3 regions of the Paenibacillus sp. VTT E-133280 genome follow, and region 3 is predicted to be linked to each of the others. Evidence: riboswitches for the same ligand, from Rfam matches in the RefSeq annotation. Region 3 holds a riboswitch; each other region holds the start of a gene.
What was found. A riboswitch is a leader RNA that binds a small molecule or an ion and turns the genes downstream of it on or off. The one in region 3 is predicted to bind cyclic di-AMP.
Positions count from the first base shown of each region.

Region 1: linked by a shared signal. The riboswitch ahead of CA600_RS23390 (C40 family peptidase) and the one ahead of CA600_RS18880 (3D domain-containing protein) in region 3 are both predicted to bind cyclic di-AMP.
Region 2: linked by a shared signal. The riboswitch ahead of CA600_RS04520 (APC family permease) and the one ahead of CA600_RS18880 (3D domain-containing protein) in region 3 are both predicted to bind cyclic di-AMP.

Region 1 is NZ_NFUX01000063.1:20,742-31,487, forward strand. It holds gene CA600_RS23365 (transglycosylase domain-containing protein) at 1-25, shown strand, start outside; gene CA600_RS23370 (AbrB/MazE/SpoVT family DNA-binding domain-containing protein) at 228-701, shown strand; gene CA600_RS23375 (YwhD family protein) at 803-1,309, opposite strand; gene CA600_RS23380 (M1 family metallopeptidase) at 1,413-3,419, shown strand; gene CA600_RS23385 (hypothetical protein) at 3,431-4,261, shown strand; cyclic di-AMP (ydaO/yuaA leader) riboswitch at 4,475-4,612, shown strand; gene CA600_RS23390 (C40 family peptidase) at 4,666-5,094, shown strand; cyclic di-AMP (ydaO/yuaA leader) riboswitch at 5,454-5,595, shown strand; gene CA600_RS23395 (C40 family peptidase) at 5,601-6,092, shown strand; gene CA600_RS23400 (GNAT family N-acetyltransferase) at 6,295-6,780, shown strand; gene CA600_RS23405 (c-type cytochrome) at 6,908-7,264, shown strand; gene CA600_RS23410 (4a-hydroxytetrahydrobiopterin dehydratase) at 7,347-7,634, opposite strand; gene CA600_RS23415 (hypothetical protein) at 7,863-8,156, opposite strand; gene motA (flagellar motor stator protein MotA) at 8,363-9,166, shown strand; gene motB (flagellar motor protein MotB) at 9,150-9,968, shown strand; gene rluF (23S rRNA pseudouridine(2604) synthase RluF) at 10,070-10,746, opposite strand, start outside.
Region 2 is NZ_NFUX01000006.1:82,331-91,035, reverse strand. It holds gene CA600_RS04530 (DsbA family protein) at 1-339, shown strand, start outside; gene CA600_RS04525 (disulfide oxidoreductase) at 336-800, shown strand; cyclic di-AMP (ydaO/yuaA leader) riboswitch at 997-1,152, shown strand; gene CA600_RS04520 (APC family permease) at 1,276-3,093, shown strand; gene CA600_RS04515 (ABC transporter substrate-binding protein) at 3,296-4,303, shown strand; gene CA600_RS04510 (FecCD family ABC transporter permease) at 4,522-5,577, shown strand; gene CA600_RS04505 (FecCD family ABC transporter permease) at 5,577-6,611, shown strand; gene CA600_RS04500 (ABC transporter ATP-binding protein) at 6,712-7,512, shown strand; gene murB (UDP-N-acetylmuramate dehydrogenase) at 7,664-8,575, shown strand; gene CA600_RS04490 (hypothetical protein) at 8,645-8,705, opposite strand, start outside.
Region 3 is NZ_NFUX01000044.1:39,793-50,538, forward strand. It holds gene CA600_RS18825 (ribose-phosphate diphosphokinase) at 1-32, opposite strand, end outside; gene glmU (bifunctional UDP-N-acetylglucosamine diphosphorylase/glucosamine-1-phosphate N-acetyltransferase GlmU) at 120-1,520, opposite strand; gene spoVG (septation regulator SpoVG) at 1,793-2,083, opposite strand; gene purR (pur operon repressor) at 2,294-3,121, opposite strand; gene ispE (4-(cytidine 5'-diphospho)-2-C-methyl-D-erythritol kinase) at 3,198-4,052, opposite strand; gene CA600_RS18855 (small, acid-soluble spore protein, alpha/beta type) at 4,193-4,369, opposite strand; gene veg (biofilm formation stimulator Veg) at 4,507-4,782, opposite strand; gene yabG (sporulation peptidase YabG) at 5,100-6,002, opposite strand; gene rsmA (16S rRNA (adenine(1518)-N(6)/adenine(1519)-N(6))-dimethyltransferase RsmA) at 6,074-6,958, opposite strand; gene rnmV (ribonuclease M5) at 6,955-7,506, opposite strand; gene CA600_RS18880 (3D domain-containing protein) at 7,682-8,845, opposite strand; cyclic di-AMP (ydaO/yuaA leader) riboswitch at 9,127-9,356, opposite strand; gene CA600_RS18885 (TatD family hydrolase) at 9,554-10,324, opposite strand; gene CA600_RS18890 (HD domain-containing protein) at 10,367-10,746, opposite strand, start outside.

The DNA of each region.
Region 1 (10,746 bases), on a different contig from region 3:
TATTAAACGCTGGTGGTTGAATTAACCTCTTCATTCATTGAAGAGGTTTTTCTTTTTTATTACTTATTTATTGTAGAATCCATAGGATGGCCAAACTCGATTTTCACTTCTCCCGCAAAGGATGTAACCGCTTCATTAATTATATTCACCCCATTCTCTTAACTCACAATTACTGCTATAATAGTTAGTAGCAACCAAAATATAAAGATGTAAATGAGGGACATGGGATGAAGGATACAGGCATGATCCGGAGTTTAGACAGTCTTGGGAGAATTGTGGTTCCCGCAGAAATCCGTATGACTCGTAATATCGACATTGGTGATCCTATCGAATTTTTTATACTAAACGATAACACCATCATACTCAGGAAGTACACCTCGACAGAATGTACGTTTTGCAGAAGCCACGACCATGTCACCTACTATAAAGAGCAATTTATTTGCAGTAGCTGTCTAAAAGAAATTGCCGACCCTGAACGCATGTCTCAAGTGCCTGAGACACGCCAAGATTTTGCAAGCGAAGTGTCAGAGCACAGCAGCACGATCCGGAAGACGAAGACAGAGGATATGTGCCAACGCCTGGAGCGGGCCATAGAAGAACATCCATATGCCAATCAGAAAGAGCTTGCTGAAATTCTTGGGATCAGTCAAGCCAGAGTAAGTCAACTCAAACGCAAACTTAGTACGGCAGGCAAATCGTAAACTAATTCATTGTGTTCAATTCAAAAAAGCTTCGACTCTCCTATTTCAGGATGTCGAAGCCTTTTTTCTGTATCAGGTAACCTTGACCGGGTAATTCGTTCCTACTCAGTCAGTGCAGCCTTAAGCTCATCAGAGGACGCAGTCCACCATGTCTCATTATGAGAGATCAAGAGGGATTTTAGGGCGTTTTTTTCAACTGCGCCAAGTCCTCCCACATCGATTTTGCGTTTTAGAGCAGCATCCAACTTATTGACATGCTCGGCGAGAATTTTCCAACCGCGACGCGCTTCCGTATCGATCCACATTTCGCAGGCCGTTATTCCACCATAAAATTGACTATCCTGTGTACGATCCACGGCTACCCATACCACCCAAACCTGTCTACCATTAGGTACATCTTCACGGTTCATGGAGAATTTAATTCCCTTTTCAACCTTACTCTTGGCATGCATGGCACCAATATCAATGACTGCTTCACCGCCATCAATAATGACAGGTGATACGTTATTGAGCTCTATAGAGCCTGCTCCAAAGCCTTTATGTTTACTTTTGGCATTCACAATATTTAAGGCAATCTGTTTCTTGCCCTCCGGTTGTATGTTGTCCACGAGTGCACACCCTTCCTCTTACGAATAATTTAATTTTAGCTAATAATGCGGCGATTGCAAACATATACATCCCGTAGATGCTTGTCACGGGAGGAATCACACTATGAAGTCACTGTCATTAAGGTACATCATCATCTTTGCGACCCTGGCCACCCTCGTGCTTTTAGGAGGCATATGGGTCAATTCGGGGGATAACTCTACATCTTCTGTTACTAGCTTTGTTTCAAAAGAGGCCAAGTCCTCAAGCGGCACAGCTCCTGCAGCTGCACCACAGCAGACACTGCCTGATAGCGCCCCCGTTCCAGCAGAAGAGGCATTAAGTCAACGAGTTGTCGAGTATCACATCGATGTTCAGCTTGTTCCTGATACAGAAACCTTAATTGCTTCTGAGACGGTAACCTGGACACACCCCGGTGTAAAACCGGTAAGTGATCTATATTTTCATATGTATCCTAATGCTTTTTCTTCACCAGATACTACCTTTATGAAGGAGTCCGGAGGAACGCTCCGAAGTGACACCATGCCAGAGAACGGCTTCGGAAATATGACTTTAACCGATTTGCGCACAACAGAAGGAACTTCTCTAATGCAAAGAGTGCAATTTGTACAGCCCGATGATGGTAACGTCAACGATAAGACACTCCTAAAGGTACATCTCCCACAGCCGGTTAATGGTGGAGAAAGTGTCACGCTTAAACTCCGGTACGAGGTCCAGCTCCCCAAAATATTTGCCCGTATGGGCGCATCAGGCAATTTCGTGATGGCTGGGCAATGGTTCCCTAAACTTAGTGTATACGAGCCTATGGGCACACGTGGAGTTAAGGAGGAAGGCTGGGATTTGCATCAGTATCACGGCACCTCTGAGTTTTACAGCGATTTTGGCATCTTTAATGTAACGATTGCGGTTCCTTCCGACTACACGGTAGCTGCGACCGGATTTCCTGTGAAGAGTGCCAAGCTAAAGCAAGATCAAAAAATATATCAGTTCTACGCTGACGATGTCCATGACTTTGCTTGGGCGGCATCTCCTGATTTTACAGTAGCCGAAGAAGCCTTCTCTACGCCAGAAGTGCCTGGTGTACGGATTAAGGTGTATCTCGATCCATTACACAAAGACTTAAAGGAACGATACCTTCAGGCCGCTAAGGCTGCTCTGACCTACTTCAGCAAATGGTATGGTCCTTATCCCTACTCGACGCTATCTATTGTCGTTCCGCCTAAGGAGGGCAATGGAGCTGGAGGAATGGAGTATCCAACACTCGTTACAGCGTTTGGAGCGACAGACTCTTCTCCTGACACCTCACTTGAAAGAACCGTCGTTCATGAGATTGGCCATCAATACTTCTACGGTATGGTTGCCAGCAATGAATTCGAGGAGGCTTGGTTAGACGAAAGCTTTACTTCTTATGCTGAAGACAGACTCATGGAGCAAGAATATGGCATCAAAACGAATCTCCCTCTTCAGTCCAGCCTGGTGACCAAATCAGAGCCGCTAAATTTAGAGACATGGAAATACGCCGGGGCAGAATCCTATAGCCGGAATGTGTATATTCGCGGAAAGCTAGTACTCAAGGATATTGAACGCCAAGTAGGCACTAAAGCAATGAACAGCATCATGTCCACTTACGCACGTAAATTCCGTTTCCAGCACCCCACTACATCTGATTTTCAAAAAGTCGTTGAGAAGATAACCAAAAAATCATGGCAGCCTTATTTCGAAGATTATATTTATGGTGGTGGTGCTCCTGATTTCTCAGTAGATACGATTACGATTAAAAAGAATGGCAACAGCGATGCTCAGAGCTATGAATCCATAGTAAAGATTACAAACAAAGGGAGCCATTATGTTGACGTTCCCATTAAATTCACATTCGACGATGGCTCTGCGACAGAGCGGGTCTGGAGCGGTGAAGGGGCAGAGACTACATTCCAATTGTTAAGCGATAAGCTTCTCCTCTCTGCTGAGGTTGATCCTGAGCATACCGTTCTTTTAGAAAGCAAACATCTGAACAACTTCAGACTGGCGGAAATAGAGCCCAAAACACTCTCCCGCTGGACATTAAGTGTAACTAAACTAGTTGAAACCGTGCTCGGAACTCTTGTCTGGTGAGGTGAATGATTGTGAGAACATCGATAACCCGCGGCTGGCAAAGCATGAAGGAGCAATTTTATATTCTGATTCTGCTCTTCATCTACCGACTGCTCTGGGGCTACTTTATGTACGGCTTCATCCGGTCTGCTATCGTTCCTATTCTGCTGCGCTATCCAGATAAAGACGCTGGAGGCAGCGGAATGGGCAGACTACTCTATTATGTCGAAGGACAGTTCAGCTTGAACACAGATCCTGCGATACGTACTTGGTTATGGATGTTCCTAGGACTTGTTGTCTTTCGACTTCTGCTCTCCCCCTTCATAAGGTCAGGATTACTGCATGAACTCCATCAGGAGCGAAAAGGAGAGCGTGGCCTGTTCTTTTTTCCCGGTATGAAGCTTTATGGATTTCCTGTGTTTATCTTCAGTCTAATCGAATGGGTGCTCGCACTACTTCCGTTATACTGGCTCGCTCCAAAAATGTACGGGCTATTCTTGTCCTCATTTCTGAACTACTCTTTGTTACTTCATCTAATTCCATACGTATTGGCATGGCTTATATACATCTTTATCGTACGCCTGTTCCTTCTATATATGCAGTTTGGTTATACCAGCGGCACGGGGATGTTCTCCTCCCTATTCATTTGCTTGAAGTCGCTGATTCCAGCAATAGGCATTTCAATCCTACTTGGTGCAGCAGGTCTGGTCCTTTTGCTAATATGCGGACTAACGGGTCTCTTCTGCCCTGGCCTACCGGCGCTGATTATCCGTCAAATCTCACCCCTGCCTTCTACACTCTTCAAAATGTGGGGAATCTCAGCACAATATCATCTATGGCTCAGTAAAGCATTCCCACAATAATTCAAGGTCTTACAGCACATAATATAAGAGTCCCGGTTCCTTAATCTGGAGCCGGGACTCTTTCGCGTTATAGAAAATTATGTCGATTTGCAAAATCATAAAGACTTTGTTACAATAAGTCCTGTTCCATTGGTAACAAGTTTGTAATCATTTGAAACGATTTCTACATAACTTCATGTATTTATCGTAGTTTTGTCGATAAGTCACTATCTGGTGCATAAAACGCCGAATTCCTGGCACCAGGAAGTGGGGGAACCATATTTTGGGTGAATTGATCTCGCTTTGCAGGGATCATAGGGAAACTTCTACCGAATCCTTAAGCTAACCTCACAGGCATTGGAAGGGGTACAATTTTTTTGAAGAATTTAAGAAAAGCATGCGTCGCTGCGGCGCTAGGACTTGTGATGGCGTTCTCTATTGGTGGAGGAAGTGCCTTTGCAGATTCTAAGATGGACAGTGTTATTTCAAAGACAATTGGAGTTGCCTATAAAACCGGAGGCACTAGCACTGCCGGGTTTGACTGTTCTGGATTTACTACGTATGTATTCAAGAAGGTGGGTCTTTCTTTGCCCCGTACTTCAAAAGCTCAATATAATGTTGGAACTCCTGTAGCCAAAAGCAAGTTGCGTTCAGGTGACCTAGTTTTCTTTAACACATTGGGCAACGGCGTATCCCATGTCGGCATTTATGTTGGAAACGGAAAATTCGCACAATCATCATCTTCATATGGCGTAACCATCACTTCACTTAGCCAGTCCTACTGGGCCAATCGCTACGTTGGTGCTAAAAGAGTAATGAGTACTTCCTCATATCAAGCTGTAGCCTACGATTAATACTTCGCCACAACTAAACCACACAATTACATTATATAGGACCTGGGTTTGATTATTGACTTAATCGAATCCAGGTTTTCTTTTGCCTCATTATATTCTTTACACCTCTAGAACAGACTTTAAACACTTTTATTTGATAAAAATTTCAATAAATATAAAAATTAGTTTAATATTATCGCTTACATATGCATTTTGTCTTTAAAAAAACGAATTTTTCTGCATGATTATGTTAAAAACGATTGCCAAGCGGCACTCTGTTTGTTACAATAACTGCAGTAAGATTTTAGTAACATTTTTGTAATCATTAAGTTGTTATTTACAAAGGTTTTGTCATGTATTGATTACAAGCTATTCCTAATCAACAGTATCAGCCGAGTTTCCTGACTATTAGGAAAACGGGGGAACCAACTTTGGGTGAATTGACCTCCATTTTTAGAGGGGTCATAGGGGACCTTCAACCGAACCCTTAAGCTAACCTCGTAGGCATCCGGAAGGGGTATAAACTTTTGAAGAAGAAGCTAGCAGCAGCAGTACTTAGCTTTTCCATTATTTTCACCATTGGAGCAGGAAGCGCTTTCGCGGATTCCAAAATGGATAAAGTGATCGACAAGACCATCGGAACTAAGTACGTATCCGGCGGCATCTCCACAAATGGATTTGATTGCTCCGGATTTACAATGTATGTATTTGATAAAATTGGTATTAACCTACCACACCAATCAGGTTCCCAGTTTCAAATGGGTACTGCTATCTCCCAAGATGATTTAAGATCTGGAGATCTTGTATTCTTCAATACAAGTGGCAAGGGTGTCTCCCATGTCGGTATTTATGTCGGTGAAGGCAAGTTTGCACACGCATCTTCCTCACGCGGTGTAACGATTAGCTCCCTGAGTGATAGCTACTACGTGAAACGCTACATCGGTGCTAAACGCATTATGAGCACGGATGCTTATCATTCTGTTGCTTCTGAGACAGAAGATAATGATGATGTTCAATAAGTAAATCGTACATAGGCTCTTTTCCAAGATGTTGATTCTTGGGGAAGAGCTTGTTTTTTGTCTTATTTAGTATTTACCCCTCTCAGAATTTGTAAAACAATAATCTCATAAATTTCTGAGTCGACCAAGCCTATTTTTGTATATAATTAGTATACTTTCTTATATTTTAAAGTAACCCCCGTGAAAGGAGGTCCTTAACCTTATGATAAATTCCTCTGTTACTTTTCATGTAGCGCCTATGGAGACCAGTCACGCGGAAGAGATTTGCAACTGGGATTACACTGCCCCTTATAATATTTACGGCTGGATGCCATGGGAGCAAATGCAGGCTCTTGGAATCGAGTTCGGTGACCCTCAGCTACGTAATGAGCAATATGTCTCCATATTAAATGGGCAAGGGATTTTGTGTGGATTCGCGCAGTTGTTTCCAATGGAAGGTGTTGTTCGCTTGGGGATTGGCATGCGCCCTGATCTATGCGGCCAAGGTCTAGGCAAAACATTCATGGATGCAATCGTGCAAGCAGCCTTAATTCGTTATCCTGAGCGTGAGATTGATCTAGAGGTATTGACCTGGAACCAGCGGGCGATCCGAACTTACCAAAAGTGTGGATTTACGATTACCGATACGTATGAGCGCCTAACCCCCACAGGAAACAAACCTTTTTATTGCATGGTCTATGACAAATAATATTAAATTCCATATTTTTCAATGATTTGATGGCATTGTCGTTCATTTTTTTGTCACAAACCCTATGATAACGCTTCACCTTGAGCTATAATGTAGGGAGCAGCTTACATAGAAGGGACGAACTGGGATGCAGAAATGGATCATGAGCGGTTTGTTTTTTGCCGCCTGTGCCTTTGCGGTAGTACTTATGTTTACACTTCCAGGTAAAGAAGAGGTAGCTGAACAGAATAAGCCGACGATGCCGGAAGTCCAATTGGATGCGGCAAAGGCGGAAGCAACCGTGAAAGCCAGCTGTATTACCTGTCACGGCGATCAGCTTCAAGGTGGAGTTGGACCCAGTCTTCAAAATGAAGGCGGTCAACATGATGCTGAAGCAATCTACAGTATTGTAACTAAAGGACGCGGTCAAATGCCTTCCTTTAAAGAAAAGCTAGCCCCTGAGGAGATTGCAAACGTCGCCCTCTGGCTCGCAGAGAAAAAGTAACTACCAAAGCAACTAAAAACGCCCGTGCCTGAAGATAGTTCACTATCTGCGCACGGGCGTTTATTTATGAGTTTGGGTGACACTAACGATTTTTCTCAAAGGCTTCATTAAATTCATGTGCCTCTCGAATATCTAGAGCTGTAATACCGTCTTCCTCATTTGATTTCAGCCGTAAAGTCACTGTCTTATAATCAATTGTAATATGTGGATGGTGATCAAAGGCTTCTGAAATGGTGGCTACTTCATCAACGAAAGCAATACCCTTCATATATTGACTGAACATATATTTTCGCACCATGGTATTCTCTTCCAGCTTCCAACCTTCCAGCTTGCTGATCTGCTCACGCAGTTCTTCTTCCGTAAATAACAATTCATTTCCTCCCTTACTAAAAATTGCAGTAAAATCCGCAGGTCCCATTACTCGTCTTATTCGTTAAACAAAACATCCCTTAGCTTCTGAGGTCCAAGGGATGTGCCAGGATAAAGGCAATATTTTCGATTAAATGTATTCAAGAATCCCAGCGATTATAACTCGGCTACACCAATTTTAACACGGGCTACTAACTACGGGCAAATTACGCCCCGTCGCCCCCTCTTCTTAAATCAAAACAACAGAGGCTAAATCCTCTTCTCCGACTAAAATATTAATGCGGTGCGTGTCCTTATCATAAATGATAACGCCGCTCCCCACCTCAATCATAGGTTCATTACCCAGCGCGAAGAAAAGATCCTCAGCCAGTGCCTCCCATACCTCCATCTTGGATTCCTGCGGCAATTCTTGCCACTCTTCCGGATCCATTTCAAAAAATAAGTACCCATCGGAAATTCTGCCGACAGCCTCAGTCAAATCCGTTAGGATTTCACCGTAATCTCTACCATGCTTTACACCCACATGTATCACTCCGTTTTCTCCACAGATGAATAATTACTTACCTTATCCATTATAGCCGAAAAAATGACTTCACAAAAAACGGAATGATGTCGATAAATAAGAATATACGTTATTCGGTTTCGCACAGAGTGCCTTGCCGCTGTTTCAAGGATGATATACGCGGCTTTGTCGGAACACATCTTATAATCTCATGGACGAGGTGCATAATGGAAATTTCAACAATACTTGGTTTAATTTTTGGTCTAGTTGCAGTTATTTGGGGTATGATCCTCAAGCACGCTCCTCTTCACGCTTTAGCCACACCTGCTGCTTACGTTATTATCTTAGTGGGTACGGCAGCTTCCATCTTTATGGCCTTTCCGTTCTCAGAGGTCAAGAAGATTCCAAGTCTGTTTAAAATGATTTTTGTCAAAAAGAAATTAATCAGTAAACCCGAATTAATTACTATGTTCATGGAGTGGGCTTCTATTACACGGCGTGAAGGTCTGCTGGCTCTTGAGTCGAAAGTCGATGAAATAGAAGATAACTTCCTCAGAAATGGCATGCGGATGATTATTGATGGAAATGATCAGGATTTTGTCCGCGATGTTCTTATGGAGGACATCCACGCCACAGAGGATAGACATAAAGCAGGCGCACTCATTTTCTCACAAGCAGGTATGTATGCTCCTACACTTGGCGTACTCGGGGCCGTTATCGGACTTATCGCCGCTCTGGCTGATATGAGTGATATGAACAAATTGGCTGCAGCAATCGGGGCTGCCTTCATCGCAACACTACTCGGTATCTTTACAGGTTACGTATTATGGCATCCTATTGCCAATAAGCTAAAACGACTTTCCAAACGCGAAATTGAAGTTCGAATGATGATGGTCGAAGGTCTTTTGTCCATACAATCCGGTGTATCCACTATTGCCATCAATCAGAAGCTTGCTGTCTTCCTAACACCTTCGGAACGAGCTAAGTTAAATGCTGAGAAGGAGAGTGGATCGGGTGAGCAAAAAGACTAGACGACACGAAGAGCATGAAGAACACGCCGATGAATCGTGGCTACTGCCTTATTCTGATCTTATGACCCTTCTGGTAGCCTTGTTCATCGTAATGTATTCTATGAGTGCAACGGATGCCAAAAAATTCGAAGAGATGAGTCAAGCCTTCAGTTCCGCTCTTAATGGCGGTACAGGTATTCTTGAAGAGCGGGCGGCAATGCCATCTAAGACTCAAGAGGATTTAGGAAAAAATGATCAAATGGATAAATCAGTAGCCAAGAAAACCGAACAAACAGAAATGGCTAAGCTGCGGCAAAAGGAACAAGAGGATTTAGAGAAGCTTAAAAAGCAGTTTGATCAATATATCAGCAAGAACGGTCTAACCGATCTTCTCAGTACTAAGCTCAATCAGTCTCAGCTTATGATTACGATAAGCGATAACGCGTTGTTCGCTTCCGGACAGGCTGTAGTTAAAGATGATTCTCGGCAATTAGCAAAGTCCATCTCAACTATGCTGCAGCAATTCCCGGATTATGATGTTGTCGTGCAAGGGCATACTGATAATATCCCTATCTCTAATAGCGACTATTCTTCCAACTGGGACCTGAGCGCCGATCGCGCCCTTCAGTTCATGAAGATCTTGCTAACAAATACGAACCTGAATCCACGGAAATTCAGTGCGATTGGATACGGAGAATACCACCCGATTTCTGAAAATACTACAGCTGTTGGAAGAAGTAAGAACCGCCGGGTTGAAGTATCCATTATTCGTAAATATCAAGAAACCAAAGAGTTCTCAGGTATAGCTCCTACTGATGAATAATGGTTTCCTTAACACAAAGCATAAAGAGCTGCCCCAAGGTCTTAGACCGATGGAGCAGCTCTTTTTTGACAAAATCTTATTCAAATCTAGGATCTTTTAAGCTATAGAAGTTGGTAGTTCAATGTAGCCCCAAGTTCTTGCTTCTCTTCAGCAGACAACTCACGCCATTCTCCTGTTTGTAATGCCCCTAGACGAATATTCATAATCCGAATGCGTTGCAGCTTTCTAACCTCGTAGCCAAAAGCGCTACACATACGGCGGATCTGCCGATTCTTACCCTCCGTCAAAATAATACGGAATACACGCTCTGTAATACGAGTAACCTCACAAGGTAGCGTCTTTTCACCCAATATCTTTACGCCACTGGACATACCGGTAATAAATGATGGCGTGATCGGTCTGTCTACAGTAACAACATACTCTTTTTCATGCCGACCTTCAGCCCGTAAAATCTTATTAACGATATCCCCATCGTTGGTAAGCAGAATTAAGCCTTCTGAATCCTTATCGAGCCTCCCAATCGGGAAGATTCGCTCATGATGACCTACAAAATCAACAATATTACCCTTAATATGCTGTTCTGTAGTTGAAGTGATGCCCACTGGCTTGTTTAACGCAATGTAAACCGTCTGGCTTGATGTTTCAAGTGCAACACCATCTATTCTTACATCATCGCCTGGAACAGCCTGACTGCCAAGCACAGCAGGTTGTCCGTTGATCGTAACTCTACCACCTTCCACCAGCTTATCTGCTTCACGGCGTGAACAGTATCCTGTCT
Region 2 (8,705 bases), on a different contig from region 3:
TTATCTGTTTATCATCAGAATAATGATGAGTTCTGGAAGTTCTATGATGCTGTATATGCTCAGCAAGGTGATGAAAGTGAAGAATGGGCGACTGAAGATTTCTTAGTAAGCCTTGCGGAGAAAGAGAAGTTAGCTATCGATTACGAACTGCTTCGTAAAGATATTAAGGATCGTACGTATGCAGATGAGCTGAATAAGGGTATGCAGTTAGCTAGTGAAGCTGGGGTGACGACTACACCATCCCTTTACATCAATGGAGTAATGATTGCGGATCCTTTTAACGTTGAAGCGATTTCAACTGAAATTAACGACGCCGCAAAAGCTGTGGAGGCAAAGTGACAAAGTTCCTATCTTTTTGCAAGCGTAACTGCCTGTATCTGGCCTGGTTCGTCTCTTTAGTTGCTGTAGCTGGTAGCTTGTATTTGAGCGAAGTATTGAAATATGAACCTTGTAAGCTTTGCTGGTTCCAGCGAATTTTTATGTATCCTCAGTTATTCCTCTTGGGAATTGCGACGTTTCGAGGAGATAAAAGGATTATCCCATATGTACTTCCATTAAGCTTGATTGGTGGCAGTATCTCGATTTATCATTATGCGGAGCAGAAGATTCCTGCGTTAAGTAAAGTGCTTCCTTGTACAATTGGTGTTCCTTGTAATAAGGATTACTTGAACTATTTCGGATTCATTACGATTCCTTTTCTTGCTTTAATCGCGTTTGCTTTAATAAGTATTTTACTTTGGTACGGACGCAAGGAAGAAGAAGTGATGGAATTAGAAACAGAAGAAAGTTTAGGATTTTGATTTTTCAACTTTGAAGGAACGAAAAAATGTGAAAAGTGACTAAAAACACGACCCAGAGGGATAATTGAAGAGAATGAAAGAGAGCATCCAATTAGACGCTGTATTTGCGCTTTTTGGATGTTTTTTCATTCTTTTTTCATTTTTTTCAACGCTTTACTGCATACACTTTGTAGACTAATATTAGACCTTGTGAGAAGTTGAATATGCGCTGAATTTTCTTAGGAAAAACGGGGGAACCAAACTTGGCATTTATGCCAATGGGGTGAATCGGAAGGGTCGATTAGACTTAACCGTAGGGCTAAACCACAGCCCGAATCCGCCAGCTAACCTCGTAAGCAAGGTGGGATAATGACCATGCATAGCATGCGGATCATTTCCGTATGCTATTTTTTGTGTCTGCATTTATGAAATCCACCAATGAAAACAGCGCGCGGAAATTCCGTTTCAGCTCCCAAAGAAAGGAACTGTATCCACCATGGTAAGCAAGGTAAAACGACTATTGATCGGGCGTCCGATGAAGTCGAACGAACTCGATCATGAAAAGTTATCCAAGGTTAAAGCACTGGCTGTCCTGTCTTCTGATGCGCTCTCGTCTGTAGCCTACGGAACGGAACAAATTCTGATTGTACTGGTGGCTGCGGGGTTTACTGCCATCTGGTATTCCTTGCCAATTGCATTAGCCGTATTGGGCCTGCTGGCCATCCTGATTTTATCCTATCGGCAGACGATTTACGCTTATCCTCAGGGAGGCGGAGCTTACATCGTTGCCAAGAGTAATCTTGGTGTTCCGACAGGGCTCTTAGCAGGAGGGTCTTTGTTAGTGGATTACATCCTGACCGTAGCTGTTAGTGCCTCGGCAGGGACAGATGCGATCACATCAGCGTTTCCAATTCTTCATAATCACACGGTTCTTATTGCAGTATCCGTAATTATTCTTCTAACATTGATTAATCTTCGCGGAGTTACAGAATCGGCTTCATTTATCGCAATCCCAGTGTATTTGTTTGTGGTGTCGATTGTAGTCTTGATTATCTCCGGTGTTATTAAATATGCAGCAGGTGGCGTACATGCGAATGTCCCTGAAATAGGCAGCGCCGTCTCCAATGTTAGTTTGTTTCTACTATTAAAAGCCTTCAGTTCTGGCTGTTCGGCACTTACGGGTGTAGAGGCTGTATCTAATGCCATTCCAAACTTTAAAGCACCGGCTGAAAAGAATGCAGCCAAGACCTTAATGGTCATGGGGGTTATACTTGGATTTATGTTTACAGGTATCACATTACTGGCCTATTGGTACGGTATAGTGCCTGATGAAAAGGCAACGGTTGTTTCTCAGATCGCTGAATCGACCTTTGGTCGCGGAACTTTATACTTTTTCATTCAAGGGATTACAGCAGTCATTTTATTCTTAGCAGCTAATACAGCTTACTCAGCGTTCCCGCTGCTCGCCTTTATGTTTGCAAAAGATAAATATATGCCACATGCTTTTATGGTTCGTGGTGACCGTCTAGGTTTCTCAAATGGTATTATTTTTCTAGGTGTTCTGTCTGCTGTACTTGTAGCTGCATTTCACGGAAATACAGAAAGCTTGATTCCTCTTTATGCGGTAGGTGTCTTCATTCCGTTCACATTGTCCCAGCTTGGAATGATGGTTCATTGGTTTAAAACCAAACCAGCGGGATGGAAAAAAAGATTTGTTGTAAATACCATCGGTATGCTGACTACATTGACAATTACGCTTATTTTTATCATTACTAAGTTCTCAAGCGTATGGATGGCGTTCATTTTCTTACCTGCTGTAATGTTTGTGTTCCACCGCATTCACAAGCACTATTTGAACACTGCAGATCAGCTTCGTATATGTCCGGCTACGGATAAACCTTTAATTAAAGGAAGTACGGTTGTTGTCCCTGTTGCTGGTGTAACACGTGCTGTACTGCATTCCATCAGCTATGCCAAGTCTCTAACAGATAATGTTGTAGCCGTGTATGTTGGCTTTGATGAAGAGGACATTCAAAAGATGGAGCAACGGTGGGAGGAATGGAATCCGGGTGTACGCCTGATTGTACTTCGTTCCAGATATCGCAGTATTATTCGTCCGTTAGTGAAATTTATTGATACCGTGGAGTGGAAGACCGCAGCGACGGATCATATTACGATTCTGATTCCGCAGTTTATTACTAAGCATTGGTGGCAAGCTGTACTTCATAATCAGACCAGCTTTTTAATCCGTTCGTATCTAATGAATTCAAAAGATGTTGTAGTTGCGACTGTCCCCTATCATTTGAATAAATAATGGATTATTAAGGAGAGGCTATATCCGGAACGTTCGGAATATAGTCTCTTTTGTATTTTTCTTGAAGGAAAATGCTGCAAATCAACAAAATTTTAAATTTATAGGTTGACACAGAGAATGAGAATCAATATCATTTAAAAGTGAGACAGAGGTAAACAACACCTTTGAATATCAAAGCAGGTATATATTAGGAGGGTATTTAATGTTTTCGTTAAACAGAAAAAGATTTGGAAGCATGAAATTGACGATGATCGGACTAATAGTGATGACGCTATTCCTATCCGCTTGCGGTAATAATAATGCTGAAAGTTCATCCAATGCAGGAACGGAGCCTACAACAGCGCCTACTGCAGAAGCTACAGAAGCACCGGCAGCACCAAAAACGTTAACGGATGCGATGGGGCATGAAGTAACGATCCCTGCTAATCCTGGGCGTGTTCTGGGTTCTTATTTGGAAGATTCTTTGGTAACGCTGGGTGTGACTCCAGTAGCCCAATGGTCTGTGCCAAATGGCGTTCAGGATTATCTGGCTGCTGAATTGAAAGATGTCCCTACCATTAGCTACGATCTTCCATTGGAGGCAGTAACCAGCTTCGCTCCGGATCTGATTCTTATCCCATCGGAGTCTTCCGTACAGAATGGTATCTACGACCAATTGAATAAGATTGCACCGACTTATGTGATCGGGGATAAGCTAAATCAAGATTGGCGTAAATCGCTACTCAAGATTGGTGAAATTCTGAACAAAACCCCTGAAGCAGAGAAAGCCATTAAAGATTATGAAGACAAAGCGGCGGCTGCGAAAGAAAAGCTTAAAGGAGCTATTGGAGAAGAGTCCGTGGCGATTTTATGGCTGGTACAAAAAAACTTCTATATTGTAGACGAAACTCGCAGCAGTGGTGCTGTATTATATACAGACCTTGGTGTAAAGCTACCTAACTTAGTAACAGAAATTCCTGTGGGTACAAGAGCTACTTGGAATCCAATTTCGCTGGAGAAGCTTTCTGAGCTGACTGCAGATCATATTATCCTTGTAAATAGTGATAAGACTGAGGGTTCGGAGATTCTGGACAGTGCCATTTGGAAAGGCATCCCGGCTGTAAAAGCTGGTAATGTGCATGAAATGAGCTCAACAAGCAGTTGGCTATACAGTGGTGCGAACGCTGGTGGCAAAATCATTGACGATGTGTTAACAAGTCTTGTGAAATAAAAGTTGTAATTCACCATGAATGAGACTGCTCATTTGGGTGGGGAAGGGCGTGCAGATCAGTATCTTAGATACAAAGATCTGCACCATTTTTTTATAAACTACGCCCATATTACGGGAAAATGGCTCCTGCAATTGTACAACATTAATTTTTTTGCGATAATGAGAATGATTGTTGTTATCATATAGACTATTGTAACTATCGATTAAGGAGACGACTCATGGTTTCACCCTCAGATTTCGCACATCGCAATAAAAATGATACACAAAAAGCTCTACATACCCGTCCGGCAGCTGCAATAGGTATTCTGATTTTTGGACTTGCTGCTATTGCCTTTGGACTGGCACTTTCAGTCTCGGTGGGTGCGGCAAATATCAAGCTAGCTACGGTATGGGAAGCAATATTTCAATTCAATCCAGATATACAGCAACATCAGGTGATTAGAGAACTAAGACTTCCACGCGTGATCGCAGGTGCTTTGGTCGGTGCTTGCTTCGCAGTAGCCGGGGCAATCATGCAGGGGATGACAAGGAACCCACTTGCGGATTCAGGTCTGCTCGGCTTGAATGCGGGAGCGGGTGTAGCGCTTGCTATAGTATTTGCTTTTGCACCTTCGCTCTCCTTCACTACACTTATGTTGTTTTGTTTTATTGGTGCCGCAGTTGCTTCTTTTATCGTATTCGGAATTGGGTCGCTTTCCTTTAATGGCCTGACACCGTTGCGGTTGACACTTGCGGGCTCTGCTGTCAGCGCATTACTAGTTGCTGTTAGCCAGGGCATAGCGATTCTTTTTAACTTATCTCAGGATATTGCTTTTTGGTTAGCTGGTGGAATGGGAGGAGCTAGCTGGACTCAGATCAAAATCATTTTCCCTTGGGTGTTTATGGCATTAATTGCAGCGATGATGTTATCGCGTTCCGTCACATTGCTCAGTTTAGGTAAGGAAGTGGCCGTTGGTCTGGGGCAGCGGACTCGATTAGTCCAGTTGGCATGTATGATTGTTGTAGTCGTTCTTGCCGGAAGTGCAGTCTCGATGGTTGGCCCGATTGCTTTTATAGGACTAATTATTCCACATGTTACGCGTTATTTCGTGGGGGTAGATTATCGCTGGATTATTCCTTGCTCGGCAGTACTTGGGAGCTTATTGATTATCTTTGCGGATATCGCCGCTAGAATGATCAATGCACCTTATGAAACGCCGCTAGGCGCTTTAATTGCCATTATCGGGGTACCCTTCTTCATTTACTTGGCGAGTAAGCGGAAGGGGGAGCTGTAATGCACAGATTAACCCTTTCTCCAAATGAAAAAGAACGCCGCAAACGCGTGCTTACAGTATTATCGCTCCTAGCTATATTGATCGTCGTCATGTTTATTATCAGTATGAATACAGGGTTTATGCGCCTATCCCCATTGGAGGTATTACATACACTGCTGGGAGATGGAACACATCAGCAAAAGCTTATTTTATTTGATTTTAGATTACCTCGCATCGTAATTTCACTGTTGGTTGGAGCGGGCTTTGCAGTGTCAGGCTGTATCTTACAGAGTCTCGCACGAAATGCACTTGCTGAGCCGGCTACGCTGGGCATAAGTGCGGGTGCAGGTTTTGCGGTAATCATTTTCATCTCGTTTTTTCCGGCTACAACAGCAGCTCCGGTATTCGTCTTGCCGCTCTTAGCGCTTGGAGGGGCTAGCTTAACCGCCGCTTTAATCTATCTTCTCGCTTATCGGAAAGCAGATGGTCTATCTCCAACAAGGTTGATCCTTATCGGGATTGCGGTCGCTGCCGGAATTAATGCTTGCCAGCTTGTGTTGGCACTTCGGCTTGATCCAAATAATTATCAATTTGTAGCGACTTGGATCGCCGGTAAAATATGGGGTGGGGATTGGAGATTTGTCCTTGCTCTGTTACCTTGGATAGTGATTTTGTTACCGTTTGCCTTCTATAAAGCACGGATTCTTAATGTATTGAATCTAGGCGATCATACTTCACTAGGGCTTGGAATGAGAGTGGAGAAGGAGCGTATTCTTCTACTCATGACAGCAGTGGCGCTTGCCGGCTCCTGCGTTGCTGTAAGCGGAGGTATAGGCTTCGTTGGACTGATAGCACCACACTTGGCTCGCAGGCTCGTAGGGCCCCGTCATCAGGTATTATTGCCGGCTAGTGCGTTGACAGGGGCACTCCTTATGATTACTGCCGATACGATCGGCAGATGGGTATTACAACCTGCAGAAGTTCCCACGGGCATTGTGGTTGCAATTATTGGCGCACCTTACTTTTTATATTTACTCGCCAAATCAAAAGCGTGAGTATAGCTCCATACAACGTAGCGCGTGCTTACGAAGCGAAATTTATTATGTAGTTCATTCTAGGAGCATAGCTCCATAAAACTTATAAGGAGTTGTTATCATGTCAGAACGTTTGAATACAGAAGAATTAAGTATTGGGTATGCAGAGGCTACAATTGTTAAAGGATTGAACTTGACTATCCCTACGGGAAAAATCACTGCACTAGTGGGCGCTAACGGCTCCGGTAAATCTACAATCCTCAAAACGATGGCTCGGATCATGAAGCCTAAGAGCGGCAGTGTAATGCTGGACGGCAAATCAATCCATAACTTTTCAACGAAAGAGGTAGCTCGTCAACTTGCGATTTTACCGCAAAACCCAACAGCTCCAGACGGTCTAACGGTTTCTGAGCTTGTCAGCTACGGTCGTTTCCCCCATCAAAAAGGTTTCGGTACAATGACCGCAGAGGATCGCAACATTATTTCGAACGCAATCTCCGTTACGGGGATGGAACCATTCCATGATCGTCCGATTGACCGTCTATCGGGTGGACAACGTCAACGCGCTTGGATCGCTATGGCATTGGCACAAGAGACGGATATTTTGTTCTTAGACGAACCAACAACATTTCTAGATATGGCTCACCAGCTTGAAGTCCTACAGCTTCTGCAAAAGCTGAATGAGGAAGAAGGGCGTACCATTATCATGGTCGTACATGATTTGAATCATGCTACTCGTTATGCGCAGCATATGGTAGCTATCAAGTCGGGGACTGTGATTAGTGAAGGATCACCTACTGAGGTTATGACCCCAAATGTATTGCGCGAAGTGTTTGGCATTGAAGCAGATATTGTTCCAGATCCACGTACGGGAGTGCCACTGTGCCTTCCTTACGAGCTTGCTGCCTATAAAGCGGTGTAATCATATTCGAGAATCATACAACGAACAGGCTCCCGTCATTGACAAGGGAGCCTGTTCGTTGTTACAGTTGGGGTTGCCTACAAATCCATGATACCACTACTAAAAATAGATTAAGGACCATCATTTATACATGGTTAAAGGAGCATGAAACATGAATATTGACAAAATTCAAAATGACCTAGAGCAGTTAATGACTGCAGGAATTGTGAAGAGTCATGAGAACTTAAAAGATCACGTGTATACCAAAATGGGCGGTAAAGCAGATATTTTGGCAGCACCAGCTACTTATGAGGAAATTCAAAAGATTGTTACATATGCGGAACAGAATGGGATCACCCTTACGGTACTTGGGAACGGTTCGAATGTGATTATCCGCGATGGCGGTGTACGTGGAATCGTTCTGCAAACGGCAGGACTAACGGATGTGGGGATTCGAGACAATCTCTTATATGCGGAGTGCGGCGCTAAGATTATTGATGTTTCCAGATATGCGTTGGATATGGAGCTTACGGGTCTTGAGTTCGCCTGTGGCATTCCAGGAACGGTTGGTGGAGCGTTATACATGAACGCAGGCGCTTACGGCGGAGAAATTAAAGATGTACTGCATAGTGCGCTAGCTATAACTAAGAGCGGGCAATTGGTGACTCTGCAAGGGGATGAGCTGCAATGGGGTTATAGAAAAAGCGTGTTCGCAAGCGGTGAATACATCGTACTTGAGGCCAATTTTGCTATGACTTCAGGTGATGCATTAGTTATCAAGTCGAAAATGGATGAACTTACTTACCTGCGTGAATCCAAGCAACCGCTTGAGTATCCTTCCTGTGGTAGTGTCTTTAAACGTCCTCCAGGTCGGTTTGCAGGTCAGTTAATTCAAGAGAGTGGCTTGCAGGGAACAAGAATCGGTGGTGCTGAGGTATCCAAGAAGCATGCAGGGTTTATTGTAAATGCAGATCATGCAACCGCCAGCGATTACATTGGGCTAATTCACCATGTAAGGGCGACTGTGAAGGATAAATTCGGTGTGGAGCTGGAAACTGAAGTGGAGATCATTGGAGAAGAGTAACTTATTGATCGTATAAATCGAAAGAGCCCCAGATTTACTGTGGGCTCTTTTGCTGTTATTACATCTTGCTTAATTTATTGAGAGGGTATATTTAGCTCGATCTGTCGTAATTTCCGCCTTACGATCCCCT
Region 3 (10,746 bases):
AAAATCTTTAATTTGGAATCACAATAAGTCATAAAATTTAAACCCTCCGTGACGGAATTTAGCTTTCCAAAGGCGCCGGCGCGGAAATATAAGTCCGTCCGGCGCTTCTTAGCAACGCTTTACGATGGACTCGAGTGGTCTTTCTTCGCTTTTGCACGGGAACGGATCTTCTCTGCATATCCCGGTTTATTCTCCTGCCGTACTCTGGCAACAGCCAGATCGTTCTCTGAAACGGAACGTGTAATTGTCGAACCAGCTACAACAAAAGCCCCCTTGCCCACAGAAACCGGTGCGATAAGGTTAACGTTACTGCCAATAAAGGCATCGTCTTCAATTGTTGTCGTAAATTTATTATACCCGTCATAGTTAACAGTAATCGCACCGCAACCGACGTTTACATTCTTACCCACAGATGCGTCGCCAATATAGCTAAGATGCGACACCTTAGAACCGTCACCTATCGTAGCATTCTTGATCTCAACGAAATCGCCAACCTTCACTTCTTCTCCAAGTATAGAACCTGGACGCAAATAGGCAAAAGGCCCAACGGTAGTCCGTGCGCCAACTTGTGCTTGATTCAATACGGACTGCTTAATCGTTGCGTCATCCATGATCTGACAATCTTCGATTTCACTTGCCGGTCCGATCACACAGTTCTCACCGATTACAGTTTTACCCTTCAAGATGGTTCCTGGATAAATCGTTGTATCTGACCCAATGACTACATCTGCTCCGATATATGTCGAGGCAGGATCGATTATGGTTACGCCACCCAGCATATGTTTGCGGTTAATACGTTGACGCATAATACCTTCCGCATCAGATAAAGCTAGACGGTCATTAACACCAATAGACTCGTTAGCATCCTCAGTCTGGAATGCTAGAACAAGATCACCTTGCTCACGCAGAATACTGATAACATCTGTCAAATAATACTCCTGTTGATTATTGCTGTTAGTAACCTTCTCTAAAGCTGAAAATAACTTGATGTTATCAAAGCAATAAATTCCTGTGTTGATTTCATGAATAGCTGCCTGTTCGGCATTACAATCTTTCTGTTCGACGATCTTCATTAAGCCGCCATCTTCACTACGTATAATCCGTCCTAATCCAGATGGATCATCCATTACTGCAGTTAATACAGTCGCTGCTGCCTGACGCTCCTCATGCAGAGCCATCAATCCTATCAGCGTCTCCGATGTAATAAGCGGAGTGTCACCATAAGCAACAATCGTCGTTCCTTCTTCACCACCGAGCAAATCCTTAGCTTGTTTGACAGCGTGACCCGTACCGAGCTGAGTTTCCTGCAGCACGTATTCCGCACTTTGCCCTACATAGGCCTTAACCTTCTCTGCGCCATGCCCAACAACAACAACGGTGCGCTGGCATCCGGTCGCTTCTACTGTATCAAGCACGTGCCCTACCATTGGCTTACCGCAAACGGGGTGCAGCACCTTATATAATTTAGATTTCATTCGCTTGCCTTGACCTGCGGCAAGAACTACAGCCATTCTTTTCAAGAATGCCAACCTCCTACTCTTGAACTCACTACTGAATATATCTCATTCCGGGCAAAAAGAAAAGAGAACCATGAAGTCATGGTTCTCTTTTCTATAAACCCCATGTTAGAAAAGCATTTATCGCTGCCTTTCGAAGATGTCGTCAAATCCTTCACTAGCGCTAGCTTTTCTTGCAAGATCAAGCTGCTTAAGTCATGAAGTATATTCGGTATGATCTTATCAAAAACGGCGGATCCTACGCCACCCAAAAGGTAGCCGTCTTCCGAGGTAGCCTAAGCTCCCTCTTCAATAACTTCTTCTTCTTCTTCAGTAGCGGCGCGATCGTACTCGGCTAGAACCGCGGATTGAATCTTCTCGCGTGTTCCCGAAGAGATCGGGTGAGCGATATCGCGGAATTCGCCATCCGGTGTACGCTTGCTGGGCATTGCAACAAACATCCCGTTATTACCATCGATGACGCGAATGTCATGAACAACAAACTCGTTATCGATTGTAATGGATGCGATTGCTTTCATTCTCCCCTCAGAGTTAACGCGGCGGAGTCTGACATCCGTAATTTGCATGTGTGTGTTCACCACCTTTTTCCATCAGAGACTTGGTGTATAATTCCACACAGCAAAGCGAATTCCTTCTTTTTGATTCCATAAAATACCTAAAAAAGAAATATATTTTTTAGGATTCGTTGTTTTCGACACGCATCGGGTCATTTTCTTAATATCTCTTACGTTTTCGACAATTTCCACGCTTTTTGAAAACAAAGAAATACCAATCTATCAAGAGGAAAAGTAGTTGCCCGGATGCGCGGAAATCCGCCGCTCTTTCGAGTCTACCTCGCTGAGCTTCACTAAAGAAACATAGTCATGCAACAGACGCTCTTCCGTCTCTACTGCGCCAGATTCGACCAATACACCCACTCCAGCAACTTCGGCATTGAACTCACCGAGTAAATCAACCATCCCTCGAACGGTTCCGCCTGCCTTCATGAAGTCATCTACAATGAGTACCCGCGATTTCTCCTTGAGTGCTCGTCTAGAAAGAGACATGGTGTGTATACTCTTATGTGATCCAGATACATAATTAATGCTTACTGCTGAACCTTCTGTAACCTGATGGTCACGTCGTACCAGCACTACTGGCAAGCCGAGCTGCGCTGCCGTTGCATAGGCTAGCGGAATCCCTTTAGTTTCTACTGTCATCACCACATCGATTTCCGATCCATAAAAGGCCGTTGCGATGATCTTCCCCGCTTGCTCCATCAAAGATGGCAGTCCAAGCAGGTCCGACATATACAAGTAACCACCAGGCAGTATCCGATCTGTCTGTTCCAACTGCACACATAAACGTTTAACAAAAGAGAGCGCCATTTCTTTAGGCATCACAGGAATATAACGTACTCCACCTGCTGCACCGGCCAAGGTCTGAAGCTCACCAATGCCCTCACCTTCAAATACTTCTTTTATGATCGCCAAATCTTCACTGATGGAGGACTTAGCCGCTCCATACCGATCGGCAAATATAGACAGCGGCAGTAGGTCATGTGGCCGCTCAAGTAAAAACTGAGTCATGTCTACCAAACGTTGGCTTCTTTTTAATTTCTTCACGGAATGCTCCTCGCCAAAACCGAATATTTTATGAAAAATATATCACTTTTGTACGGGTTTACACAAGAGAAGCATACTAATTGAGTGATCTCACTGCATAGACTTCCTTGCAGAACCCACGCAGTCCATTATAAATTCTTGCTACTTTAGACTGCTTGGACACTAAACCGAATACAGTAGGTCCGCTGCCGGACATTAACACTCCGTCTGCTCCGAGCTTAACCATCGCCTCTTTGAGCTGCTGGACCTCTGGATGAAGCTTTAGGGTAACATCCTCAAGCACATTGCCTAAATGATTACATACGCCCCCAAAATCTCCAGCTTCGATCGCATCCTGCATCCTTCTAGCCGAAGGATGCACAGCTATATTATTGCTCCGAACACGTCCGTATACTTCCGCTGTCGATACATTGATAGGTGGCTTAGCCAAAACTACCCAGCATTGCGGAGGGTTCTTAATCGGCGTCAGCTTCTCGCCACGACCTGTTGCCAAGGCAGTACCACCTGTAACACAGAAAGGCACATCTGAGCCAAGCTCAGCGCCAAGCTCCTGCAGCTCCTGCGCAGGTATTCCTAGGCGCCACAGTCGGTTCAGGCCACGTAACGTAGCCGCTGCATCGCTGCTGCCGCCAGCCAGGCCAGCTGCAACCGGTATTCTTTTATCCAGATGGATATGTACACCACTCTTCACGTTATAACGCTCTTTAATAAGCCTAGCCGCTTGAAAGGCCAGGTTCTTCTCATCTAGAGGAATATAACCCGCTTGACTTGATATTATAATAGTATCCCTTGGCAGCTCAGACAGCTCTAAACGGTCTGCTAGATCTACCATGGTCATAATCATCTCCACCTCATGAAAACCGTCAGCACGCTTGTGCAGCACATCCAGCATCAAATTGATTTTAGCTGGTGCCTTCTCATACATTTTCAAGGCGTTCACCCACCTTCAGCTTTTCCCGTAAAAACAACTTAACATATTATATGAAAAACTTCTAATGAAGTCCAATAATAAAAGGGTGTCGCCAGTTGGACGCACCCTTTTTCGTTAAATAATTGTTCACACGCTAAAGATTAAGATTTCCGCGCGGCCTCTTCAGCGAGCTGAATCGCTCTTTTTACCATATTGCCGGCATCCTTCGCCCGTATTCCTCCCCAGCCTTCACGTTCCACAGTTTCGTAAAAACCAAGCTCCTTGGCTAACTCTGTCTTTAGTTCTTCCGACATCATGCCTCGTTTTCTGCGGCTCATTACGGAATTCCTCCCTTATGAAAGAAAATGATAAACCGATTGCTCAATTAGTATGCTTGCTAAGAACAAGGATCATTCACTGAATGTTTATCTGCACAAATAAAAAACAGCCCCCAAAGGAAGCTGCCCGTGAAACATTAAGCTTTAATATACATAATCCGCATCTGCCCATCATCTTCACATACTGTAATTTCCACAGATTCAGTAAGGATATCGGCATAGCTATAGGAGACTCGCTTGAATGTTTGCTGCTCCTGATCCAGTTTGACAATAAATACAGAAGGGTACGTTTCTTCCAGGACACCGGTGCGTTCTACGGTTTTACGACGACCTCCGTTTGCACGCAACGTGATCTTATGACCGACGTGAGCTTCGAGACTGCGTTTGATTTCCAACAGCGCGTTATTAGCCATTGCCTGACGACCACCTCTTTTCTTGTCCATTATACAACTTCCCCAGGTGTTTGTCAAAGCAAATAAATAATTATAGATGATGAATATTTGGTTGTCAACGGAATTTTTTTGCGGAGAATCAGAGGCGAACTAATATCCTTGTTATCTGTAATAGGTTCAGCACAAAGCAAGAAAAATAACATTGTAGATTTTTAAAGATAACTACCATTTCACGCAAAAAAAGGGTTAAGCTCATCGCTCACCCTTTCTTCGCGTTACTCTATTCGGCCACTCCAAATTACCTATTAGCTTTGAAAAATATGATCAGTACATGTCGATTAAATTGCGGAAGGTGTCACTTTTAGTTCTGACAGGTTCTGCAGACGCGGCATCCCAATACGGAAGCTGCCACGGGTCTCAATACCGCCGATTCCCTGATTACCACTAATGGTGTTGTTCAAAACCTCACTCAGATTCACCGTATCCCTAATGGGCGTGAACGACGATTTTGCCGCTACATAAACTGGGTCTAAGGCATGGATCAATATCCGTCCAGGAGAACTGGCGAAATTGGCCCCTGCCCCCAGCAGTGCTTCAAAATGTGACTGACAAGCACCTGCAACAATCGTCAACGCATCAAAATTTCGCTCATAGTCCCTAGCCACCCTAATAGCAGCTACGAAGTTTTGCGAATTTTTATAGCTGCTCAGACTGTGAAGATCGTAAGTATGCTGTTGCTTCAGCACCCCGTCATGACCGGTAATCACCACAATGTCTGGACGCACGCGGGGCAGCAGCCGGTATAAAGTGTCCGCCATTGCGGACTCATGAACATGATGACCTTCAGCGGGGATCCGCAATTGTTCGTATAAGCTAAGGCTCTTATTCAAATACGCTGGATCGCCATCCAGATGCAGTACTTTCCCCGGTACTTCAAAATAAGCAGCTTCCTTAGGCGATGGAGCCCATGCGCCTTCTGATAGAGCGCTGCCGCTCCGCTGACTTTGCTCCTGTCGGTCTTTCCGCAGCTGTGTCAGTGATTCATTCGCTTTAATCTGTGCCTGCTGTCCTCGTTCCGTAATCCGGGTAGGAGGCACTTGAACCAAGTCATTCAGAGGAGAATCCGCCAACAGACGGAAATCTGTGCCTTTGATGACCGCTCTGTCCTGCACAATATGATCTACACGAAAAGTCAAATCTCCGCCATAAGATTTACGAACGACCAAGTCTCCTAAATTCATTACAACCACCACCTCTACCCCATCGTATGGGCAAAGGCCTCAGTTGGTTCATAACTAGCTATGTTTTTAGCTTATTCAATTCCAGCAGCCAACAGAACACCGCTCAATCGGGCGTATTCTTCTAGACTTAACGTTTCTCCACGACGGGTTGGTTCAATCCCAGCTTCTGCGAGTAAAGCCTCCAGACGCTCACGTCCCTCTCCAGGGAAGTAACGAGCCTTGAGATTGTTAGCAATCGTCTTACGGCGCTGTGTGAAAGAAGCTTGGACGACCTCAAAGAAGTGCTTCTCACTCTCAACTTCTACCGGTGGACGCTCTCTTACCTTTAGACGGATTACAGCGGACTCCACATTAGGTTGAGGAATGAACACCGTACGCGGCACAATGCAGACGAGCTCAGGCTCGCTGTAGTACTGCACGGCAATGCTAAGGCTCCCATATTCCTTTCCTCCCGGAGAAGCAGCCATACGCTCCGCAACCTCTTTCTGAATCATTACAACGATGTTATCAAGTGGAAGCTTCTCTTCGAGCAGCTTCATCAGAATCGGAGTAGTCACATAATACGGCAGATTGGCAACTACGCTTACCTTGTTCACGGATGCAAAATCTTCTTTGAACAACTCCTGCAGATTTACATTCAGAACATCATCATTACGAACCTTAACATGCGGATAAGGGGAAAGTACGTCTCTTAAAATAGGAATCAATCTACGGTCGATCTCCACAGCGGTTACCGCTCCAGATGTTAGCGCCAAACGTTCTGTCAGCGCCCCAATGCCGGGACCGATCTCCAATGCCCCAGAGCCGCTATCTAGCCCGGCAGCGTCTACAATCTTGTCCAATATATTTTGATCAATCAAAAAATTCTGTCCTAAGCTCTTCTTGAACTTGAATCCATAACGTTGAATAATTTCTTTCGTCCGTTTTGGAGTTGAAATTTCCTCTCTACCACTCATGAAGTAATGCCCCCCTGATCAATTTGGGCGAGAGCTCCGGCAAATTCCTCCCGCGTAATTCCAAACATCGCCAGCCGCTTGTACAGCTGCTTGCCATTACAATATCCGATTCCAAGCAAATTACCAAGTGCCATACGTCTTTCAGCTGCCCGAGGGTGTACAAGCATTCCAGCGGCCATTAGATCATCAAGTCCGATTAAAGCAGGTGCTCCTTCAAAAGAGGTATGTACATTCCGCAGCGCATGACGAATCGCCTCTGGAGAAGCGTTCTCCACACCGATATCTCCTTTGCGGGTTGCGTCCTTCTCCGGAATGAAGGCATGCTTGCAGCCCGGCACCTTTGCAGACACAATCTTGCGGATTCGTTCACCGGCGTGATCCGGGTCCGTAAGAATAATCACCCCTCTACGCTCCATAGCAAGCGCGATCTTCGCAATTACGGTCCGGTCTACAGCCGAGCCCCCTGTTTCGATCGTATCTGCTTCTACAGCGCGTTTAACAGCGACGGTATCACTCTTACCTTCGACGACAATTAGTTCCTTAATCATATCTCTGACTCCTTCCAAAAAAAGCAAAAAAGAAGAGGTTTCGCTCCTCTTCTTTTGGTTAAAGAATGTATAAGTGATGAGCGGTTGCTCTGCGATCAACGAAATGATCATCTGGCGTTCCTTAACGGTTATCATCACTATAGCTTATCAAAGAATAATTTGCAAAAGCTTCAGCCTAGTTTAACTCCGGCTTCACAGGTCCAATCACATAAACGGTTCGTGATTTACGACCGAAATTACGAACATGGCTCAGTGAATCGTAGTAGACATCTACTTTATTGCCCTTAATGGCACCGCCAGTATCTTCTGCTCGGCGGAATCCAAGTCCCTCGATATATACCCACCAGCCAATAGGAATTACATTCGGATCTACAGCAATTGTGCGACCTTCCGTTACGCGTGTTCCGGAAGCCGTTTTGGTACCTATACCTGCCTCTTCTGACGAATAAGCTGTCATGGAGACATTCTTAATCATCTTCTTGTACTCAAAGTCTACGCCAGCCTTGCTTGTGACGTTATTAGTCTTGGCGCTAACTTTAGCCGTTTTTGAAGTGGTGTTTGATTTGGAAGTTGTTGTAGTCTTAGCTACAGCCGGCTTAGGAAGTGCTTTGGTACCAACGGCAATAATCTTATCTTTCGTTACCGTTTGTACTTCCTTACCAATCATGCGCATAGAGGCCAGTTCTCCGTCTTGGTAGATCTTTTCAATATGCTGAATCATGACGCCTGGTTTGCCTGCCTGTGCCACTCTAACTGTTCCCACAGTAAGGGAGGGGTCTGCTGTCTTGATGACTCTGAAGGGTAAGTCAGTTGTTCGCTGTACGGTCTGTTTGTTGATGCGAACAATCTTAACCTCCATGTTTGCAGAAATGGTGGTGTCTAACGAAGGGAAAATCTTATCATGACCTTCTAGGGTAATGCCCATTTTCTCAATTGCTTTACCAATTGTATCCTCGGTCGTATATAACGTTTTTGTTGCTCCATCCGCAGTAAGACTAATTTTCTGCGCACGATTGATAACGACACGGTCACCGTCTTTTATTTCATCACTCAGACCTAAAGATAGTTCATCATGCGGCTGTAGCGAAATTTGCTCTTTCTCCAACACATCACCAAGAAGCGCTTCCCGCGTTTCAAGCGTCTGTGTTTGCCCGTCTATTACTAAAAATAATTGTTTGTTACTTTGACCGTGTACGTACAGCAGAATAAGTAACGCGATAGCGACTGAAATCACGCCTGCAAGTAAAAGCACGCGAGTATTTACTTGCTCCCACCGTAATGCGAAAGACCTGCTGGATGACTGCGAATCATGGGATACTTCTGGTTGGAATACGCCCATTCTCTCCATCCTCCTTACATAGCCCCGTCGTCAATTGTATATCATGAGGACTGAATTCCTTTGACGAAACTATTTGAGATTGTCACAGGACACGCACGTAATAACTTAGCGTCTCCTGCTCATGGATCGCCTGCTCGGCACAGCTACTCCCACCCCTGTTATATAACAGTATGTGGGTAACATTCTATTTATTCAAAAATAAAAAAGCCTAAAAAGAGTTCAACTGAGGACTCTTTCGTGGCTTCTCCAATATCAGAATAGAGAATGCTTGTGCACGAGGTTGCCTCTCTTACTTGCGCTTACGGGGTTAGCTGTCGGGTTCGGACGAAAGAGAGACGCCCTATTTCAGGTCACCCGCTCATGGCGGTTGCCCTTAAATTCACCCCAAAGACCACGTGAAGAAATCAAATACTGTCCTACGGCACGTCTAAACCGTATTTTAAATACAGGCATGCGGCAGGTCAATATTGGTTCCCCCGTTCTCCATACGGAGACTCAGCGAGACGATCCATGAATATATGGCTGTCACTGTAACACAGCTCACATCACTGAAAAGATGATATCCTGTTTTGATGCATGTTGTAAAGGACGATTCAACCACGTTTAAGCAAAAATATGGTTAAAATATTGTAATATTCAGCTGTTTTTATATTAAAAAAGTTTAATATATCGGCCATTCTCTATTTTTCGCCTGTTTTTCTCCCGTTTTCACTCAATCCCAAATCGTTCCAGTGCGTTCGCATACGTTATTTTAGCCAATTCTTCCCATGTTAACCCTTTAATTTCAGCTGCTGCCTCTGCTACCAGCTTCACATGAGCGCTCTCATTTCGCTTTCCGCGGAAGGGGTGCGGAGTCAAATATGGAGCATCGGTTTCGATCAATAATCGGTCTAGAGGGGTCTGCGCAAGTACTTCTTTTGGCACTCTTGCATTTTTGAACGTAATAGGTCCTCCAAAGGATAAATGAAAACCAAGATTCAAGCACATCTTAGCCGTTTCCCAGCTTCCAGAGAACGAGTGCATCACGCCTCCAACCTCATTTGCTTTTTCCTCCCGTAAAATCCGTACAACATCCTCATGGGCATCACGATCATGAATACAAATCGGCATATTCAGTTCGCGGGCTAGTCCAATTTGCTTGCGAAAAACTTCATGCTGCACATCCTTGGGAGAAGTATCCCAGTAATAATCCAGTCCGATTTCACCGATCGCCACCACTTTCTTATGACTGCATAGAGAAGCGATCCAATCGAGATCTCCATCTTTCATATCAATCGCATCCTGAGGATGCCAACCCACTGCCGCATAAATATAATCGTAAGATTCCGCCAGCTTCATCGTTGAGGGAATCGTCTCCCGATTAAATCCGATATTAATCATCTTGCTAACTCCTGCTTCTACAGCACGAGCGATAACTTCTTCGCGATCCTCGTCGAATTGAGGCGCATCCAGATGCGTATGTGTGTCAAACAGATACATTTTAACCTTCACTCCTTGTCAAAAATGCTATATTTTTTTGTATTATTTTGCAAAAATCTCTGCGATAGAAGAAGGCAATCGTGTAAGCACTTTTCTCAACTTATCCTGAGGAAAATAAAGATGATATCTGCCACGGTGAATGCCGCTAATAGAACGTACAATATCGGATACCTCTGAAATTTCCCGCAGATGATCATGCCGATCAAGCAGCAGAATTTGTTTATTGTCAAAAGCTTCTCCCGGACGGAACACATCATAGGGCAGATCTGTCGGAAAATCAATCTCCAAATCATATTCTGGGTGAAGACCCGCTGCCGCAAAACTGCTGCGAATTTCAGTAATCATATCTGTATCGAGATTCTCCATCTCAACGTATTTATACAGTTTACGATGAATAAAACGGGTGCACAAGTCGCTTAGTA